Regions from separate parts of the Bacillus sp. EB106-04-04-XG123 genome, predicted to be linked through region 1. Evidence: a T-box and tRNA genes for the amino acid it is inferred to sense, from the RefSeq annotation. Region 1 holds a T-box; the other holds one or more tRNA genes.
The links. A T-box is a leader RNA that pairs with one kind of tRNA and senses whether it is charged. The one in region 1 lies ahead of thrS (threonine--tRNA ligase), so its partner is inferred to be a tRNA-Thr.

Region 1 (9,761 bases):
GCGACGTTCGCTGATCTGAACGTTGTGGGAAGACAAGAGGTCATCCAAAAAGTAGGTCAATTCCTCCAAAGCTATGATGAGACTGGAAAAGGAAAAGGCTTGTATTTACACGGAAAATTTGGAGTAGGAAAAACGTATATTCTGGCAGCCATTGCGCAGCAGCTAGCGGAGAAAGAATACCCATCTCTCCTTGTTTACGTGCCTGAATTTGTGAGAGAGTTAAAAAATTCGTTAGCTGATCATACGCTAGAAGAAAAGCTGAATATGGTTAAATCCACCCCGATTTTAATGCTTGATGATATTGGAGCAGAATCGATGACAAGCTGGGTGCGGGATGAGCTGCTCGGTACGATCTTACAATACCGTATGGCAGAGCAGCTGCCGACGTTTTTCTCTTCTAATTTCTCACCAAATGAGCTGAAGCATCACTTTACGTACTCACAGCGCGGGGAAAAAGAAGAGGTCAAAGCCGCCCGTTTAATGGAACGGATTCTCTATTTAGCAGAGCCGGTCTTGCTCGAAGGAGAAAACCGCCGTCATTTATAAAAGCGTATGTCACCTGAAGGAGGAGCAAATGAAATGAACAAAAGAAAATGGCTGCTTTTTCTTGTGATTGGTATTCTTGCTGCTGCGCTGTGGTGGCTGAATAAACAGCATCTTCAGCTCGCGCCGAAAGATGTGAAGAATTGGGTGCTTCAATTTGGGATACTGGCTCCCTTTGTTTTTCTTTTCTTATCTCTTTTCCGCCCGTTTGTTCTCGTCCCGATTACAGTCTTTTCTTTGGCGGCAGGTTTGGCATTCGGCAGTGTCCTTGGGACGATTTATGCCCTCATTGGGGCTACAGCCGGGGCAACAGGCTCCTTCATGATTGCTTCAACCTTTCGTGCAAAAAAGAAGGAAACGGAATCAAACAGCCGAAAGCTGAAAGCGGTGACGTCCCGCATTCAGGAGCATGGATTTCTTTATATTTTGTTATTGCGTATTGCACCGATTCATTTTGATTTCGTCAGCTATGCGGCAGCTGCTTCACGTGCAAATTATCGTGCATTTGTGGCAGCCACCTTTTTAGGCTTAATACCGGGTACAATTGCGTTAAATGTTCTCGGCTCAAGCTTTGTCAGCGGCAATTATGCCGCCTTAGTGGTTGTTTGTTTGATTTATTTGATCTTTATCTCCGTTCCACTCATTTTAAAAAGAAAGATGCCTGATTTATTTTAGGCGTCTATTTTTTATGTTTCCCCCATATATATGTAACAGATGTCGTTAGGGGGGACAAACATGCTTGAAATAATCTTTGAAGATGAATATGATACCGCCGCTTTTTTACATCTTGCTGAACACTTGGACAGTCGGCATCACATGTCAATTCAACAAGGGAAAGACCGGCTTCTCATAGAGGCGAAGGAATCAGAAGAAGCACTTGAGCACATTGTGCGGCCATTATTGGTTCACTTTTTTTTGGAATGCAAAGAAAATGAGCGCATGCGCAGCATCCTTGAAAACACCTATTTATTTAAAGATCCCGAAGAGCAGCACCAAATTCTTTCCATCGCTCACAGTATCATGAACGGGGACTTAGATGATATTCCCGGCATTCAGCAAGAGCCGTCAAGAGAAGCCCTTTTAAAAAAGGAGCTTGAGGCAATTTCTTTACAGCAAGGTGTTTTTTCAATTGGTTCATTTATGACATTTAGGCTGTCAGAGTATGATCGAAGGCTGAAGAACTATGTTGAAGTGTCCATTGAAGAATACAAAATGGAGCAAGAGTATCAAAACTTCATTCAATCGCTTCGAGACTATGTGATGGCAAGAGAGCCTAGGCTCGAAAAAGTACATGTTGTGCATCAGGACCGCCTGGTGATTTGGGAATTTCGCTACGCTTCTGAGCGTGATCAAAAACAATACATAGACAGACAGTTTGTAAGAGAGCATCCAATGTATATTGATTCGCAGCTGATTGCACCGCTTGTCTCCATTGCACCGCAAAAAATTGACCTATTTACAAATGATACAGGTCACTCGATGGTGCAAACGATTCAAAATATTTTTCAAGAAAGGGTCGAGGTGTTCCCGTCTCATTCTTTCCAAGAGCACAATGTTCAATTTGTACATGACCATTTCGACAAGAAAAGTGAAAAGCTTTCTTGATTTTCACGAAAAAACGTTTTATAATACGGTGTAACTTCATACAGAGACCGTATTGATAAGGACATGAACAAATGAACACCCGCTTAAAGAGAGGGAAGCCGCGGCTGAAAGCTTCCTAGCAGAGGACCATTTGCTTTACCACCTTTGAACATCAGCTGTGAACTTTTTAGTAATGGCTGACGGGAATTCCCGTTATCGAACCGCAAGCCGTATTTGCTTATGAAAAGCAAGCTGCAAGTACGGGAAAAAGGGTGGAACCACGATTCCGTTTATTCAACCTCGTCCCTTTCCAGGGGGCGGGGTTTTTATATTGCCAAAAAAAGGAGTGACCAGAGATGTCAGAACAAATTCAACTTACATTTCCAGATGGAGCAGTCAAGGAGTTTGACAAAACAGCTACAACAGAAGACATCGCGGCATCAATTAGCCCGGGCCTAAAGAAAAAAGCACTTGCCGGTAAATTGAACGGTAAAGAAATAGATCTGCGTACGCCGCTATTAGAAAGTGGAACAATCGAGATCATCACAGATAAAAGTGAAGAAGCACTCGACATTATGCGCCACAGCACAGCCCATTTGCTAGCGCAGGCGATCAAACGCCTTTATGGAAAAGAGCATCACGTTCAGTTTGGCGTAGGTCCTGTCATCGAAAATGGCTTCTACTACGATGTGGACATCGATGTAGCCATCACACCTGAAGACTTGCCAAAGATTGAAAAAGAAATGAAGAAAATCATTAACAGCAATCTGCCAATTGAGCGAATTGAAGTATCAAGAGAAGAAGCGAAAAAGCGCTTTGAAGCGATTGGTGATGAGTTGAAGCTTGAGCTGTTAGAGGCGATTCCAGAAGGTGAAGCTGTGACGATTTATGAGCAGGGTGAATTCTTTGACCTCTGCCGCGGGATTCACTTGCCGTCTACAGGGAAAATCAAAGAGTTTAAACTGTTAAGCCTTGCAGGTGCATACTGGAGAGGTGACAGTAACAACCAAATGCTTCAGCGTATTTACGGAACAGCTTTCTTCAGCAAAGAAGATTTAAATGAGCATTTACGTCTGCTTGAAGAAGCGAAAGAACGCGATCACCGTAAGCTTGGAAAAGAGCTGAAGCTGTTTGCAAATTCCCAAAAGGTTGGTCAAGGACTTCCGCTTTGGCTGCCAAAAGGCGCAACGATCCGCCGCGTCATAGAGCGTTACATTGTCGATAAAGAAGTGCGTCTTGGCTATGAGCATGTGTATACACCAGTTCTTGCGAATGTTGAGTTGTATAAAACATCAGGACACTGGGCGCATTATCAAGAAGACATGTTCCCAGTGATGGAAATGGACAACGAAGATCTTGTTCTTCGTCCGATGAACTGTCCACACCATATGATGATTTACAAAAACGAGCCGCACAGCTATCGCGAATTGCCAATTCGTATTGCAGAGCTTGGTACAATGCACCGCTATGAAATGTCAGGTGCTTTATCTGGCCTTCAGCGTGTCCGCGGTATGACATTAAACGATGCACACATCTTTGTTCGTCCAGATCAAATCAAAGACGAGTTCATCCGTACAGTTCGCTTAATTGAAGAAGTGTATCAAGACTTTGGCTTGAATGACTACACATTCCGCTTATCTTACCGTGATCCAGAAGATACTGAGAAGTATTTCGATGACGATGCGATGTGGAATAAAGCACAATCGATGCTGAAGGATGCAATGGACGAGCTTGGCCACGATTATTATGAAGCAGAAGGCGAAGCAGCATTTTATGGTCCGAAGCTTGATGTACAAGTGAAGACAGCTCTTGGAAAAGAAGAGACATTATCCACTGTACAGCTTGATTTCTTACTTCCAGAACGCTTCGATCTCACATATATCGGAGAAGATGGAAAGCACCATCGTCCAGTCGTCATTCATAGAGGTGTTGTTTCTACAATGGAACGCTTCGTTGCTTTCTTAATTGAAGAATACAAAGGAGCGCTGCCAACATGGCTGGCACCTGTACAATTCCAAGTCATCCCGGTTTCACCGTCTGTTCATTTAGACTATGCGAAAAAAGTGCAAGAACGTTTACAGCTTGAAGGTCTTCGTGTAGAGCTTGACAGCCGTGATGAAAAGATCGGATACAAAATTAGAGAAGCGCAAATGCAAAAGATTCCGTACATGCTTGTTGTCGGAGATCAAGAAGCAGAAAATGGCGCTGTCAATGTTAGAAAATATGGGGAACAAGATTCAGAAACAATGGATCTTGAAGCCTTTGTGAAACATGCAGTAGCAGAAGCGAAAAAATAATGAAGCAGCCAGTGATTCTTTTTAGATCACTGGCTTTTTTCTTTTTGGAAAACTTTCTCCAATAGTGATCCAATTCCTAAAAAGAGACGTTTAGATAGTACAAAAGTAAGGGTAAGTATGTACTATTGGTTTGAGACAAATTGGGGGAATGAAATCGATGAAGCAAACAACAAACACTTTATCGTCACAAGTATTGGAGCAATCAGCTGTTCTTCGTGCTTTAGAGCACTCGCTGGCAATGATTGAATTTAATGTGGCAGGTGAAGTTCTATGGGTGAACGATATTTTTGCAAAAGCCATGGGATATTCTAAAGAAGAGATGATCGGTCTTAAACATAGACAGTTTTGTCCTCCACATATTACAGAACACACAAGCTATCACATGTTTTGGAAGCGTTTGAGAGAAGGTCAAGTCTTTCAGGAAAAAGTGCAGCGGGTCACAAAAGACGGCAGCAGCTTATGGCTTGAAGCGACATATTCACCTGTTCGAGATGAAGAAGGAACTGTAGTGGGTGTTGTGAAAGTGGCGACAGATATTACGGAGAGAGAACTCTCGATGAAACAGGTTGTAGAAGACTTAAAGGAGATGTCTGCGAAATTAATGGAACGAGCAGAAGTTGGCATTCAGCATAGTCAAAGTGTCAATGCCTCCTTTAATCATATAGCAAACGAAACCGATCAAAATATGAGCTTGCTAAAAGGATTAACGGAGCAGGTAGAGTCCATCAGCTCCATTGCTGCAACCATTAACAGCATATCCTCGCAAACCCAGCTGCTCGCATTAAATGCGGCAATAGAAGCGGCACATGCGGGTTCCTATGGAAATGGCTTTAGTGTAGTGGCAGCAGAAATTCGAAAGCTTGCGACAAATTCAAAAGAAGCGATCGTCAAGGTCGATCAATATGTGAAGGCGATCCATACAGAAGTAGAGAAGGTCAGCAGCGGAACAAGCAGGGCAAAGACAACCGTGTTTACAAACCGGGATCTTGTAAAGCTGGCAAGCGAAGAATTCATCATTGTAGGAGAAGCAGCACGCGGCTTAGACCGGCAAGCGCAAAGTCTAGCAGCAATCATTTAGCTCTGTGAATAAAAAACACCCAATCTCGTCAGGAGAAGGGTGTTTTTTTGTTCTATTTTAATATATCAAACAATTCATGTAAGTCTTTGATTTCATAATCAGGCGTCACATCTGTTTCATTTTTCTTGCTATGACGGTTGATCCAAACGGTTTGGATACCTACACGAGATGCTCCGAGAATATCTGTTTTTGGATTATCTCCAACCATGATCACTTCGTCTTTTGTTAAGTTTAACAGCTGAAGGCAGTGCTCAAAGATACCTGGATCAGGCTTGCCTTTCCCATAATCTCCTGAAATCACAATCTCGTTAAAATAAGGAGCAAGCTCAGGAACACCCGCAAGTTTTTCCTTTTGAAGGCTAGGATCTCCGTTTGTTAAAAGGAGCAATTCGTAGCTGCCTTTCAGGCGGTTTAAAACAGGGTATGTTTCATCATAGACATATGGGCGTTTTCTGCGCTCTGCTGCAAAGAAATCAGCCAAATATTGTCCAAATGCCTCATCGTCAATTCCAGCTGCCCTTAAGCCATTGGTCCAAGCGTTTTTGCGATATTCTGGTGCAATGGCGTTCAGCTTTTGAAAGCCTTCGCTAATCGGTTCACTAAAATTGGACCACAGTCCTTCGAAAGGATTAATGCCGATCATGACAGTATAATCATATGTTTCATAGGAAGAGTACAGCTTTCTTGCTTCTTCACGTACAATCTGTTCAAATGATTCTGGATCGAGTCCATATTTCTTTTCCGCTTCCCGGCAAGTTTCCTGAAAAGTTGTGTGAATGCTTTTTTCGTCCCAAAGCAAAGTATCATCTAAATCGAAAAATACGGCTTTCATGATCTTCTCCCTTGTTATGTATGTGTTACCTTCAATTGCAAGTGACAGGCTCATGTTCATTTTACAATAGAAGAAGAGGCCAATAAAGAAAAGATTTGAGAGATCTTTGATCATTGACCGCACATGATAGAATAGAAAGACAGTAGATATGACATACATCATTTGAGGTGGCCGGTTTGATTCATTTAATTATCATGATGATCGAGCGTGTAGGGATCATCGTTATTCTAGGATTTGTGCTTGCTCATGTGAAGGGCTTTCGCAATCTATTGCTACATAATCAAGGATTTCGGAAAAAGGCAATCCTTGTCTTCATTTTTGCTTCTTTTAGCATTATCAGCAATTACACAGGAATTGAAATCCAGCAGCAAATTGTCATGAATCATGAGTTTTCTTATCATCTCGGCTCGTCAAGCTCTATCGCAAATACGAGAATTATGGGGATCGAAATGGGCGGTTTGATCGGGGGGCCGTTTGTAGGGATTGGCGCAGGGCTTTTAGCTGGAATTCATCGCTATTCCCTTGGAGGAAGCACCGCGCTCAGCTGTGCGATTTCTTCCATTTTAGCCGGTGTCATTGCAGGTTATGTCGGCAGCAGGTTTAAGCGGAGGAATCGAATGGTGACACCTCGCCAAGCAGCTTTTTTTGGTGTGGCGATGGAATCATTACAGATGATCATTATCCTTCTGTTTGCAAGGCCATTCGCCGATGCATGGGGGCTAGTCAGTATCATTGCCTTGCCGATGATTTTTGTGAATGGAATCGGCAGCTTTATCTTTTTATCTATTTTACAGTCAGTCATTCGGCAAGAAGAGCAGGCAAAGGCGATGCAGACGCATCGTGTATTTTTGATCGCCGATCAAACACTGCCTTTTTTCCGCCAAGGGTTAAATGAACAGTCTTGTAAAAGTGTGGCGGAGATCATTCATCGGTTGACTGAAACAGATGCGGTCTCTTTAACAGATACAGAAAAGATTTTAGCGCATGTCGGAGATGGAACAGATCATCATATTCCATCTAAAAGCCTGATTACGGGGTTGTCGAAACAAGTCTTGATGAGCGGCAAGATTATGAAGGCACATTCGAAGGGCGAAATCAATTGTTCCGTCGCCCATTGCCCTCTTGAAGCCGCAATCGTGCTGCCGCTCACTTCTAACGGTCAAACGATCGGGACGTTAAAAATGTATTTCAATTCTCCGGTCGGATTAAGCAGGGTGGAAGAGGAGCTTGCAGAAGGTTTGGCGATGCTGTTTTCCACACAGCTTGAGCTTGGAGAGGCGGAAACCCAAAGCCGCCTGCTAAAAGATGCAGAGATCAAAGCCCTTCAAGCACAAGTGAACCCGCACTTTTTATTTAACGCCATTAATACCATCTCTGTTTTGTGCAGAACCAATGTGGAGATGGCAAGGAAGCTGCTGTTGCAGTTAAGTATTTATTTTCGCTCGAATATGCAAGGTGCCCGCCAGCTGCTGATTCCGATGCATAAAGAGATTCAGCATGTGGAGGCATATTTGTCACTTGAACAAGCGAGATTTCCAAATAAGTACCATGTGACCTTTCAAATTGAAAAGGAGCTGGAGCAGGTGATGATTCCGCCCTTTGTGCTTCAGGTGCTTGTTGAAAACGCTGTGAGACATGCTTTTCCTAAACATCAAACAAATTGTGAAGTCATTGTATCCGCTTTGATGAAAGATGGGCATGTTTATATGAAAGTAACAGATAATGGGCAGGGAATTGAAGATGATAAGATGGCTCAACTATTAAAAGCGCCTGTCGAATCACTAGAAGGAACAGGGACAGCCCTTTTTAATTTAGATCAGCGGTTAAGAGGGATTTTTGGCAGACAAGCCGCTTTATCCATTCATAGTGACCAAGGCACTGACATCTCATTTCGCATTCCAATGGATTATGTAAAAAAGGATGATTCTCATTGATGAAGGTATTAATCGTAGATGATGAAGTGTTAGCAAGAGATGAATTAAAATACTTATTACGAAGAACGAAAGAGGAAGTTCAAATAGAGGAAGCAGAAAATATAGAATCTGCTTTTGATCGGATGGTCGATCAGAAGCCGGATCTGCTCTTTTTAGACATTGATTTATCTGGTGAGAATGGATTTGATATTGCCAAAAGGCTCAACCGGATGTCTGATCCGCCAGCGGTTGTATTTGCGACAGCCTTTGATCAATATGCGCTGAAGGCGTTTGAGGTAAGTGCGCTTGATTACTTAACAAAACCATTTGATGAAGAGCGGCTGCTCCAGACCATTCAAAAGTTTAAAAAATGGAAATCTGTTGAAACGCAAGAGCACCAGCTGTTAGATGAGAAAATACCCCATCAGCAAAAATTAGCGATCTCAGTTGATGACTCAATTGTGATCCTGCAAGTTGAAGAGATCATGTATGTAGGACTCAGCGAGGGGAAAAAGGTTGTGAAAACAAAGGATCACATGTATGAGGTCACAGAACCGCTGGTGGTCATTGAAAAGAAACTTCCTGAGGCTTACTTTATGAGGGTCCATCGCAGCTATATCGTGAATACCTCTCATATGAAAGAAGTACAGCCGTGGTTTAATTCGACGTACAATCTGCATATGACAGACGGGTCCATCATTCCTGTCAGCCGCACATATGCCAAAGAATTAAAGAAGTCACTCCTGCTAGAGTAGGAGGGCTTTTTTGTTTGTATTTCAATACTCGTTTTTTGCATTTCAGTCATTGAATCTGGTGAGTTTTATTGTAAACGCTTTATTCATTTATTTCATGCCGTATACTGAGGGCAGTCGAAGAAAGAGGTGAAGGGGCATGAGTGCCACGAAAGTATATGGATTTTTATCTCAAGCATTTATTTTTGCAACCGTAATGTTCGTTTCTAATCTCATTTCAATGTATTTACCGATTCCGATGCCCGCATCCGTTATTGGTTTGGTTCTATTATTTGTTTTGTTAACAACGAAAATTGTCAAACTGGAGCAGGTGGAGCAATTAGGTACATCATTGACAGGACTCATTAGCTTTCTATTTGTTCCCTCTGGGATCTCAGTTATTCAATCACTAGGTGTCATGCAAGAAGTAGGTGTGCAAGTAGTCGGTGTCATTATCATTGCAACCATTATGCTACTTGCAGCGACAGGGCTGTTTTCGCAGCTTCTCATGCAATTATCAGAAAGACCACAGAAACGTAAAGAGACAAAGGAGAGTAAATCTGCTCCTTCTCATTCAAATAAACCAGCTTCAAGTACGCATTAAAGGAGAGATGCAAAATGGGTACAAGTACAATGAGTCCTTATTTTGGCATTGTCGTCTCATTAGTCGCTTTTGGAATAGGGACATTCTTATTTAAAAAATCAAAAGGTTTCTTCTTGTTTACCCCGCTGTTTGTGGCGATGGTACTGGGCATTTTATTTTTGAAAGTTGGCGGTTTTTCC
Region 2 (9,761 bases), on a different contig from region 1:
AGCTAACCTTTTCCGTTGGAATGGAAGAGGTTAGCAGGGCTAAAACTAGTGCAGCGGGAAAGAGAGCTTTCAACATCGAATTCCTCCTTTTACTTAAAAGATTCGTAGATTGCAGTCATGATGCTTCCATAAGTACCAGTTGGGAACAGGTCACCTTCAAATTGATTAGGATTGGTTTCTGGTGAAACAACGGGTGAATGTTTCTTATTCGTCAGCAAGACGACACCTAAATTGTGTTTAGGATCAATCAACGTCATTGTGCCGGTCCAGCCAGTATGTCCATAGGCTTCGTTACTTGCATATTTTCCAAACATCCATTCCATGTCAGTATGACCGTTTTTTCTCCAGCCTAGCCCGTAAGTTGGGTTCGTATCAGAGGAGGCTGTAAAGAGATCGATGGAAGCTTGATCAAAGATGGTTGTTTTTCCATAGCCTCCTTTGTTAAGCATCAGCTGAAGCAGCACGGCCATATCTGAGGTATTCGAGAAAAGTCCAGCGTGGCCGGAGATACCTGCCATTGAGTAATATGCTTTCTCGTCGTGTACTTCACCTAGCAGGGTGTACCGTCGGATGTTTTCAAAATCGATTACACCGTCTCGTGAATTGCCTAAACGTTCTGTTGCTGCAAAATGCTTCGGCTTGAAGCCTTTTTGCAGCGGATTGAACATTGTGTGTTTGAGACCTAACGGCCGATAAATGGTTGACTCGACATATTGATCAAGAGGCATGCCTGTTTTCTTCTCGATGATCATGCCCAGCAGCATGTAATCAATATCACTATAAATGTGCTGGGTACCTGGCTTGTATTGCAGCGGTACTTTTGGCAGCCATTTCATCGTTGTTTTTCTATCTTGAGAATAAAAAGAGCCAGCTGATTCTTTGCTATAAAATAAGACACTAGAAGGGAGACCGGCAGAATGGGTGAGAAGATCCTTTACCCGGAGCTGGTCTTTACCGGTTACCTTTGCATCAGGTTCATCCTGAAAATCTGGAAGGATGGTCTGTATTTTTTCGTTGACATCAAGTTTTTTCTCGTAGACAAGCTTTTGCAGGGCATAGTTGGTCGCATACATTTTTGTATTGGATGCCAAATCGAATAGTGTATCCTTTTTCATTTTTTTATATGATTTGAGCGCTGTTGTACCATCGTATTTTTGCCGGTAGCCATAGGCTTTTTGATGGACGATCTTTCCGTCCTTGATAATGATGAGAGCGGCTCCTGGAAATCCTGCTTTGATGTCATTTTGAATCATTTGATCAACCTTCCTCAGCTGCCTGGAAGAAAAACCTACTTGTTCCGGTCGTTTTGCTTTTTTTAAGACGGGATATTCTTCAGGTGCTGTTTTAGACAAAGACGATACAGGATGGGAGCTAGTTGCAAATGTTTGTACTGGTAACCCAAGGAGCATGAGCAGACATGTGATCAAGAGAAAACATTTCTTCAAGGTCTAGACCTCCTTATTGATTGTGATCCTCGAATTCAACAGCCATATCATCATGAAATCCAAATAAGTATGTGAAGAAAAATCCAGCAACATATGCGATAAATAGTCCAATTAAGTAAAGAAGCATTTGATGTGTGTGAACAATAAAGGTTAATGGAAGACCAGATACACCGATGGCTTTCGTCGCGATTTGGAAGTAGGCTTGAAAAGCGCCGCCGATTCCTGCACCAAGACAAGCGGTGAGAAATGGTCGTCCTAGCGGGAGTGTGACACCAAAAATGAGTGGTTCACCAATGCCCAGCATCCCAGAAGGAAGTCCACCAGCAATGGCTCTTTTGAGCTTTTTCTTTTTTGTTTTCATATATATGGCGAATGCAGCGCCTACCTGTCCTGCACCGCCCATAGCGAGAATTGGCAGAAGCGGGTCATCTCCAATTGAATTGATGAGTTCCATATGAATCGGTGTCAGCCCTTGATGAAGTCCTGTTACAACAAGTGGAAGGAAGGTCGCACCAAGAACAAATCCTGCGAAGATTCCGCCCATATTTAATAAGTAAGTCAGTCCTGAGGTGATGGCATCAGATATAAATCCGCCGACTGGCATGAAGACAACATATGTGAAAATGCCTGTAATGAGTAGTGTGATGGTTGGTGTGACGATGATATCAAGAGATTGCGGGACGAAGCGTCTAATTCGGGTTTCCACAAGTGCCATAAAGATGGCGGCTAGAAGAACACCGATGAGTCCGCCTCTGCCTGGTAGAATATTTGTGCCAAATAACATAATGTCTGCGGAGGCTGGGTTAATAATGAGAATACCAGCTAATGCGCCTAATGCAGGAGAGCCTCCAAATTCCTTTGCGGCGTTTGTTCCGACTAATATCCCTAGGTAGGCGAAAAGGCCAGAACCTATAACTGTTAAAATAACTGCGGCTTGAGATTTTTCGTCAAGCCAGCCTGCTTGCACGATCGCTTTTGTAATCCCAGTAATAAGCCCTGAAGCAACAAGTGCCGGAATGATTGGAATGAAAATGCTGGCAATCCGCCGTAAGAACAGCTTGAACGGTGTGCGGTTTTTTTGTGAAATGGCTTGCTTGTTTTTTTGTGCTTCGTTGTTTAAATCATAAGAGCCAGACGCATTTAGAAGCTGTTCAAACGCACTTGATACTTGGTTGACAACACCGGTACCTAAAATGATTTGAAGCGTTTCTGCTTCGACGACGCCAATAACGCCATCGAGTTCTTTGATTGCTGTGATGTGAACTTTTTCATTATCGATCGGTGTAATTCGAAGACGTGTCATACAATGTGTATGGGAAGAGATATTTTCAGAACCACCACAGAGTGAAAGAATGTCTTTCGCCAACTGCTGATATTTCTTTTGATGACTCATGTTGAATCCCCCTTTGTTTTTCGTTTCATGGAGCGGATGGCATGCCTTGTCTTGTCAATATATTGCGCTGTCTCTTCATATTGACGAGAAGCTAAACTGAGGAACAAGACATCAATTAAGTAGAGCTGTGCCATTCTAGAGGAAGTGGCAGCACTGCGAAAAGGTGCTTCATTGGAACCGGACGTCGATAGGTGAACATCACATAAAGCAGAAACGCTAGTATGACCTGGATGTGTTAAAGCAATGGTTTTCACTTGGTTGTCTTTTGCGAGCTGAAGGGCTTGAATGATGTCTAACGTTTCTCCTGAAAAGGAGATACCAAACACAATGTCATTCTCTCCTGCATTTGCAATGACCGTAGATGCAATGTGCATGTCAGTGAAGGCTGTCGCTGCATAGTTAATTCTGAGAAATTTCTGCTGGGCATCAGCTGCGACGATGCCAGATGCACCAACACCGATAAAATGAATTTGGTTTGCATTCAGCAGTAATTGAACAGCCTTTTCTAAAGCATCTGCATTTAAAATAGAAGCGGTGTCCTTAATCGATTGAATCGAGTTTCCTGCTGTTTTTTGAATAATGGATTGAAGCGGTTCATCTTGTTCGATATCTCTGTAGCCTTGTTTATCGTCATGCATCAAGTCTCCAGCGATCCGCATTTTTAAATCTTGATAGCCATCCAGCCCGAGAGATTTACAAAGACGGATGACTGCAGAGCTGCTTGCGCCGGCTGCCTGACTGATTTCGTGTACTGTACTTTTAATGACTTTGTCAGGATGGGCAAGGATATAGTCTGCAATGATTTTTTCAGATTGGGGGAGCTTTGATTTGATTGTGTGTAGTAGGGTAAGTCCACCTGCTGACATGAGCTCTGCCTCCTTTAGGATTGATAACGTGAGATCGCTTTGTCGATGTGGCCATTCGTTTTGCTCAGTAAATCTTTGGCTGTTTTCTTGTCTGTGTTTGTTTGGAGCATGACGATGGCAGTTTTGACTTCTAAGTCTGCTGCTTCGAGAGTCTTTACGGCTTGTTCGTAGGAAGCATTTGTCACATGTTGAATGATGGTGATGGCGCGTTCTTTTAATTTATGATTGCTGACTTTTACATCAACCATCAGGTTTTCATATACTTTGCCTTGTCTGACCATGACTGAGGTGGAAAGCATATTTAAAATCATTTTATGAGCGGATGCGGCTTTCATTCTTGTTGACCCAGTAATGGCCTCTGGTCCTACAATGACCTCAATGGCGCAATCTGCAAGCTCGCTAATTTCTGCTTGTTCATTGCAGCTGAGTGCTACTGTTTTAGCTCCAATTGACTTTGCATAGTTTAAAGCGCCGATGATATAAGGGGTCCTACCGCTTGCGGCAATTCCGACGACTGTATCTTTTGATGTCAGGTGGATGTGTACTAAATCCTGTTTGCCGGCTTCTTCACTATCTTCCACATCTTCGGCAGCTTGAGAAAAAGCTGAGTCTCCGCCTGCCATGATGCCTACAATGACATCAGGTGAGACGCTATAGGTTGGGGGACATTCGACAGCATCCATTACGCCAATTCTGCCGCTTGTTCCGGCGCCTAAATAAACGAGTCTGCCTCCATTTGAGATGGATTCATAGGCAAAGTCACTTGCTGTTTTGACATGGGGAAGTACAAGGTTGACTGCTTGAGCGACCTTCATATCTTCTTTATTAATCATCTGGAGTATTTCAAGCGGATCTGCTTGAGAAATTCCCATTGTGTTGGGGTTTCTTGATTCTGTTGTCAAAGAACGCAGTTGAGATGGCTGCATGTGACATACCTCCTTATTTCTTCATTTTCAGTATATTGAGTATGATATGAAATTTCAATATTATATTTGAATATTGAAATTATATTTCAGTCGAAATGTTGAATAAATAGGGAGTAAATAGTTAGAAAATAAAAAAAATAAAAATCCCCTTTACAAAAGGGGGACAACCTGTATATAATAACTTTTGTCAGCTTCACGGAAACAACAAACTTGACAAACTGGCCCGTTGGTCAAGCGGTTAAGACACCGCCCTTTCACGGCGGTAACACGGGTTCGAATCCCGTACGGGTCACCATGATGTGGAGGATTAGCTCAGCTGGGAGAGCATCTGCCTTACAAGCAGAGGGTCGGCGGTTCGAGCCCGTCATCCTCCACCATATGCCGGTGTAGCTCAACTGGTAGAGCAACTGACTTGTAATCAGTAGGTTGGGGGTTCAAGTCCTCTTGCCGGCACTGTTTTTTCTTTATCAATTCCATATGTGGAGGGGTAGCGAAGTGGCTAAACGCGGCGGACTGTAAATCCGCTCCCTCCGGGTTCGGCGGTTCGAATCCGTCCCCCTCCACCATTTTTGGGCTATAGCCAAGCGGTAAGGCAACGGACTTTGACTCCGTCATGCGTTGGTTCGAATCCAGCTAGCCCAGTTAAGACACCTTTTTCAAAAAGGTGTCTTTTTTTATGTTGGCAGAGAGAATGTATAACTATTCAAAATGTTGTCGAGTTGAGTCAGAAGGCATCAAGAAAGTAAAATATAAGCATGAACGGAAAGGGGATGTACATATGGGAGAGCAAAAGAAGGTCACGATTGTTGGAGTTCCGATGGACTTGGGGCAAACGAGAAGGGGCGTCGATATGGGGCCGAGTGCGATTCGTTGTGCAGGCGTAAAAGAAAAATTGGAAACGCTCTCATTTGATGTGGAGGATCTCGGAGATATTCCAGTTGAACAAAGAGATGATGAGAAAGGTTTATATACAAGTGAAAAGCTGAAAAATTTAACGGAGAATGCTGGTGCGAATCAGCTGCTTGCTGAGAAGGTTGACAGTATTGTGCAATCAGGTTCGTTTCCGCTCATTTTAGGTGGTGATCACAGTATTGCGATTGGCACACTTGCTGGGGTAGCCAAGCATTATGAAAACTTAGGAGTCATTTGGTATGATGCACACGGGGATTTGAATACGGAGGAAACCTCTCCTTCTGGAAATATTCATGGCATGCCGCTTGCTGTCAGTCTCGGTTTTGGGCATGCAGATTTAACGAACATTGGCGGTTATTCACCTAAATTGAAACCTGAAAATGTCGTTATAATTGGTGCTCGATCTTTAGATGAAGGAGAGCGGGCATTGATTCGAGAGAAAGGCATTAAAGTCTATACGATGCATGAAATTGATCGTTTAGGGATGACAAGGGTGATGGAGGAAGCTATTGCTTATCTAAAGGAAAGAACAGATGGTGTCCATCTCTCGCTTGATTTAGACGGGCTAGACCCAGCGGAATGCCCTGGTGTAGGCACTCCGGTAGCAGGCGGCATTAGTTACCGGGAGAGTCATCTTGCAATGGAGCTTTTAGAGGAGGCGGGTATTTTAACGTCTGCTGAATTTGTTGAAGTAAATCCGGTTTTAGATGAGAAAAACAAAACAGCAGAAGCGGCTGTGGCATTAATTGGATCGTTAATGGGTGAAAAGCTATTGTAGAGCGGGACTTGTTCCCGTTCTTTTTTGTTTTGGGAAAATTTAAGGATATGTTAAGGTTTTTACCGGTTGATAAGCGTAACACACTGTCAAAAATTTGTTACACTATTTTTTAGAGGAGAATGAAACCTTTTGGAAAGAGGTTCGTATACATAAAGACCGGTGAAGGCAGAGGTTGAATATACTATGGACACAATGATTAAAAAGAGAATTAAGCAAGTGAAAAAAGGCGACCAGAACGCATTTGCAGACATCGTAGACCTGTATAAAGACAAAATTTATCAGCTGTGCTACCGTATGCTTGGGAATGCACATGAAGCGGAGGATATTGCGCAGGAGGCGTTTATTCGTGCTTATGTGAATATCGAAAGCTTTGATGTGAATCGTAAGTTTTCCACGTGGCTGTACCGCATTGCAACCAACCTGACCATCGACCGTATTCGCAAAAAAAAGCCGGATTACTATTTAGATGCAGAGGTGGCAGGAACAGAAGGATTAAATATGTATTCTCAAATTGCTGCTGATGGCATTTTGCCAGAGGATGAGGTGGTGTCTCTTGAATTATCGAGTACCATTCAGCAAAAAATTCTAAGATTACCCGACAAATATCGTTCGGTCATCGTATTAAAGTATATTGATGAACTCTCGTTAAAAGAGATTAGTGAGATTCTGAATATACCAGTTGGTACGGTGAAAACGAGAATACACAGGGGTAGAGAGGCTCTCCGGAAACAGTTGAGAGACCTTTGAGTGAGGTGATTTTGATGAGCTGTCAGGATAGAATCGTCCAGCTTATGCATCAGTATTTAGACGGGGACATTGAGCCCCAAGACGAAAAAGAATTAAAAAGCCATCTGCAATCGTGTGAGGAGTGCCGTACTCATTTTCAACAAATTGAGAAATCCATCGCGCTAGTGCAGAGTACATCTCATATAGAAGCACCATCTGATTTCACTGCAAAGGTGATGGCAGGTCTTCCAAAGGAGAAAAAGCGTGTGTCGGTTCAAAGATGGATCAAAGCTCACCCGCTGATGGTAGCCGCTGCCCTCTTTCTCATTTTAATGGGAGGTAGTCTGTTCACGAGCTGGAATACCGATCATAATTTCAGTGTGTCAAAGCAGCCGAATCTCGTCGTTGAAAATGATACAGTGACCGTACCTAAAGGGGAAACCGTAAAGGGTGATGTCACTGTCAAAAATGGCAAGTTGATTGTAGAAGGCAAGGTTGATGGAAATGTCACCGTCGTCAATGGGGAACAGTTGACTGCTTCTGCCGGACAAGTCACTGGTCAAATTAATGAAATTAATGAAGTGTTTGATTGGATCTGGTACAAAATGAAATCAACAGCACAAAACGTAATGCGGGTCATTGGGCCAGAGGAGCAAAAGTAACTCAATCGGCTTAAGAGCAGTCTCTAAGGGGGCTGCTCTTTTTTCTATACATTGGTGAGATTCACGCATACTAACAAGTCAGCCAGATATGGCAACTATTTTCCTTGCTGAAACAAAATGTGGTATAATAGCCACGCTATGTATTGATACATAGGCTCTTTTTATATTAAAAAAATGCATCAAACGAAGAATAACTGAAAATTCTGGAGGACGAGGAAATGGCTTTAGGGGATATTCCTTTTTTGCAGTACCTCGGTAATGCTGTTGATATTCTCGTTGTTTGGTATGTGATATATAAATTAATGATGGTCATCCGCGGAACAAAAGCGGTTCAGCTTTTAAAGGGAATTGTGGTCATTGTTCTCGTCAGGATGGGAAGTGCGTATCTCGGTCTTAACACACTTCAATGGCTGATGGATCAAGCGATTACGTGGGGATTCCTTGCGATCATTATTATTTTTCAGCCAGAGCTAAGGAGAGCGCTTGAGCAGCTTGGGCGCGGCCGTTTCTTCTCAAGAAGCGGGACACCTGTAGAGGAACAGCAGCAGAAAACGATCGAGGCAATTACAAAAGCAATTAACTATATGGCGAAACGCAGAATCGGCGCGCTGCTGACAATTGAGCGCGATACCGGAATGAATGATTACATAGAGACAGGAATTCCTTTGAATGCAAAGGTGAGTTCAGAGCTGCTCATTAATATTTTCATTCCGAATACACCGCTTCATGACGGTGCTGTCATTATGAAGCGGGATGAGATTGCAGCTGCAGCTTGCTATTTACCGCTGTCAGAAAGCCCTTTTATCTCTAAGGAGCTTGGGACGCGTCATAGGGCGGCAGTCGGAATTAGTGAAGTGACAGACAGCTTAACTGTCATCGTTTCTGAGGAAACTGGCGGCATTTCTGTCGCAAGGAATGGTGATCTTCACCGAGAATTGACAGAAGAAGCGCTTGAAGAAATGCTGATTGCTGAATTTAGTAAGAACAGCAAAGATGCTTCCTCGACCAAATGGTATTGGAGGGGCAAGAAAAATGGATAAGATTTTGAATAATCGCTGGGCCGTTAAGCTTCTTGCATTGGTCTTCGCTTTATTGCTGTATGGTGCAGTCAATTCAGCGCAAGCGCCCACGCCGAAAAAAATCGGTGAATCCTTTTTCCCAACATCGACGACAGATGAAGCAACTTTAACTGACATTCCTGTTAAAGCGTATTATGATGACGAGAAATACGTTGTCACCGGTGTGCCGCAGACAGTCAATGTCACGATTAAAGGATCAACAAGTGCTGTGAAAACAGCAAGACAAACAAAGAATTTTGAAATTTACGCAGACATGCAGAACTTATCGACAGGTACACATAAAGTGGAGCTGAAGGCAAGAGATGTATCGAAGGGACTCACACTATCGATTAATCCATCTGTGACGACTGTGACGATACAAGAAAAAACGACAGCTGAATTTCCTGTTGAAACTGAATTTTATAATCAAAATAAAATCAAAGACGGCTATTCACCTGAACAGCCCATTGTGAATCCGAAAAAGGTCACAGTTACTGGATCAAAGGACGTCATCGACAAAATTTCTGTCATTAAAGCTTTTGTGAATTTAGAGGATGTCGATCAGCAAATTGAAAAAGAAGCGAAGCTCACTGTGTATGATAGCAGCGGGAATGAGCTGCCAGTCGAAGTAAGTCCGTCCGTGGTGGATATTACGGTTCCAATCTCGAGTCCGAGCAAAAAGGTTCCGTTTAAACTTGAGCGGACGGGCAGCTTGCCAGAAGGGATCAGCATTTCAAGCATTGAGACAAGCCCGAGTGAGGTCACAGTGTACGGCTCTCAAAAGGCACTGGATGCACTTGATTTTATTGATGGCGTCAAGCTGGACCTAAGTAAGATCAAAGATGATACGGAGATTGATGCCGATATTCCGCTGCCAGATGGTGTGAAAAAGGTATCACCCGAAACTGTTAAGATCAAAGTGAAGGTTGCAACAGCTGAAGAAAAAAAGATCGATAATGTACCGATTTCTGTCGTGGGTTTGAGCAAGGATCTCA

Region 2: it encodes a tRNA-Thr, which carries the amino acid that the T-box ahead of thrS (threonine--tRNA ligase) is inferred to sense. The anticodon was not compared.

What each region holds. Positions count from the first base shown of each region.
Region 1 is NZ_JBYTDZ010000005.1:181,602-191,362, forward strand. Features, by position in the region: gene dnaI (primosomal protein DnaI) at 1-546, shown strand, start outside; gene AC3WTB_RS15885 (TVP38/TMEM64 family protein) at 580-1,218, shown strand; gene ytxC (putative sporulation protein YtxC) at 1,279-2,148, shown strand; T-box leader at 2,192-2,438, shown strand; gene thrS (threonine--tRNA ligase) at 2,484-4,424, shown strand; gene AC3WTB_RS15900 (methyl-accepting chemotaxis protein) at 4,582-5,502, shown strand; gene AC3WTB_RS15905 (HAD family hydrolase) at 5,555-6,334, opposite strand; gene AC3WTB_RS15910 (LytS/YhcK type 5TM receptor domain-containing protein) at 6,511-8,268, shown strand; gene AC3WTB_RS15915 (LytR/AlgR family response regulator transcription factor) at 8,265-9,002, shown strand; gene lrgA (antiholin-like murein hydrolase modulator LrgA) at 9,139-9,582, shown strand; gene lrgB (antiholin-like protein LrgB) at 9,597-9,761, shown strand, end outside.
Region 2 is NZ_JBYTDZ010000004.1:6,237-15,997, forward strand. Features, by position in the region: gene AC3WTB_RS13040 (glycoside hydrolase family 3 protein) at 1-76, opposite strand, end outside; gene pbp4b (penicillin binding protein PBP4B) at 90-1,445, opposite strand; gene AC3WTB_RS13050 (PTS transporter subunit EIIC) at 1,459-2,838, opposite strand; gene AC3WTB_RS13055 (MurR/RpiR family transcriptional regulator) at 2,835-3,704, opposite strand; gene murQ (N-acetylmuramic acid 6-phosphate etherase) at 3,719-4,630, opposite strand; tRNA gene AC3WTB_RS13065 (tRNA-Glu) at 4,851-4,925, shown strand; tRNA gene AC3WTB_RS13070 (tRNA-Val) at 4,932-5,007, shown strand; tRNA gene AC3WTB_RS13075 (tRNA-Thr) at 5,011-5,083, shown strand; tRNA gene AC3WTB_RS13080 (tRNA-Tyr) at 5,112-5,196, shown strand; tRNA gene AC3WTB_RS13085 (tRNA-Gln) at 5,201-5,272, shown strand; gene rocF (arginase) at 5,409-6,320, shown strand; gene sigW (RNA polymerase sigma factor SigW) at 6,504-7,067, shown strand; gene rsiW (anti-sigma-W factor RsiW) at 7,082-7,708, shown strand; gene cdaA (diadenylate cyclase CdaA) at 7,927-8,748, shown strand; gene AC3WTB_RS13110 (CdaR family protein) at 8,741-9,761, shown strand, end outside.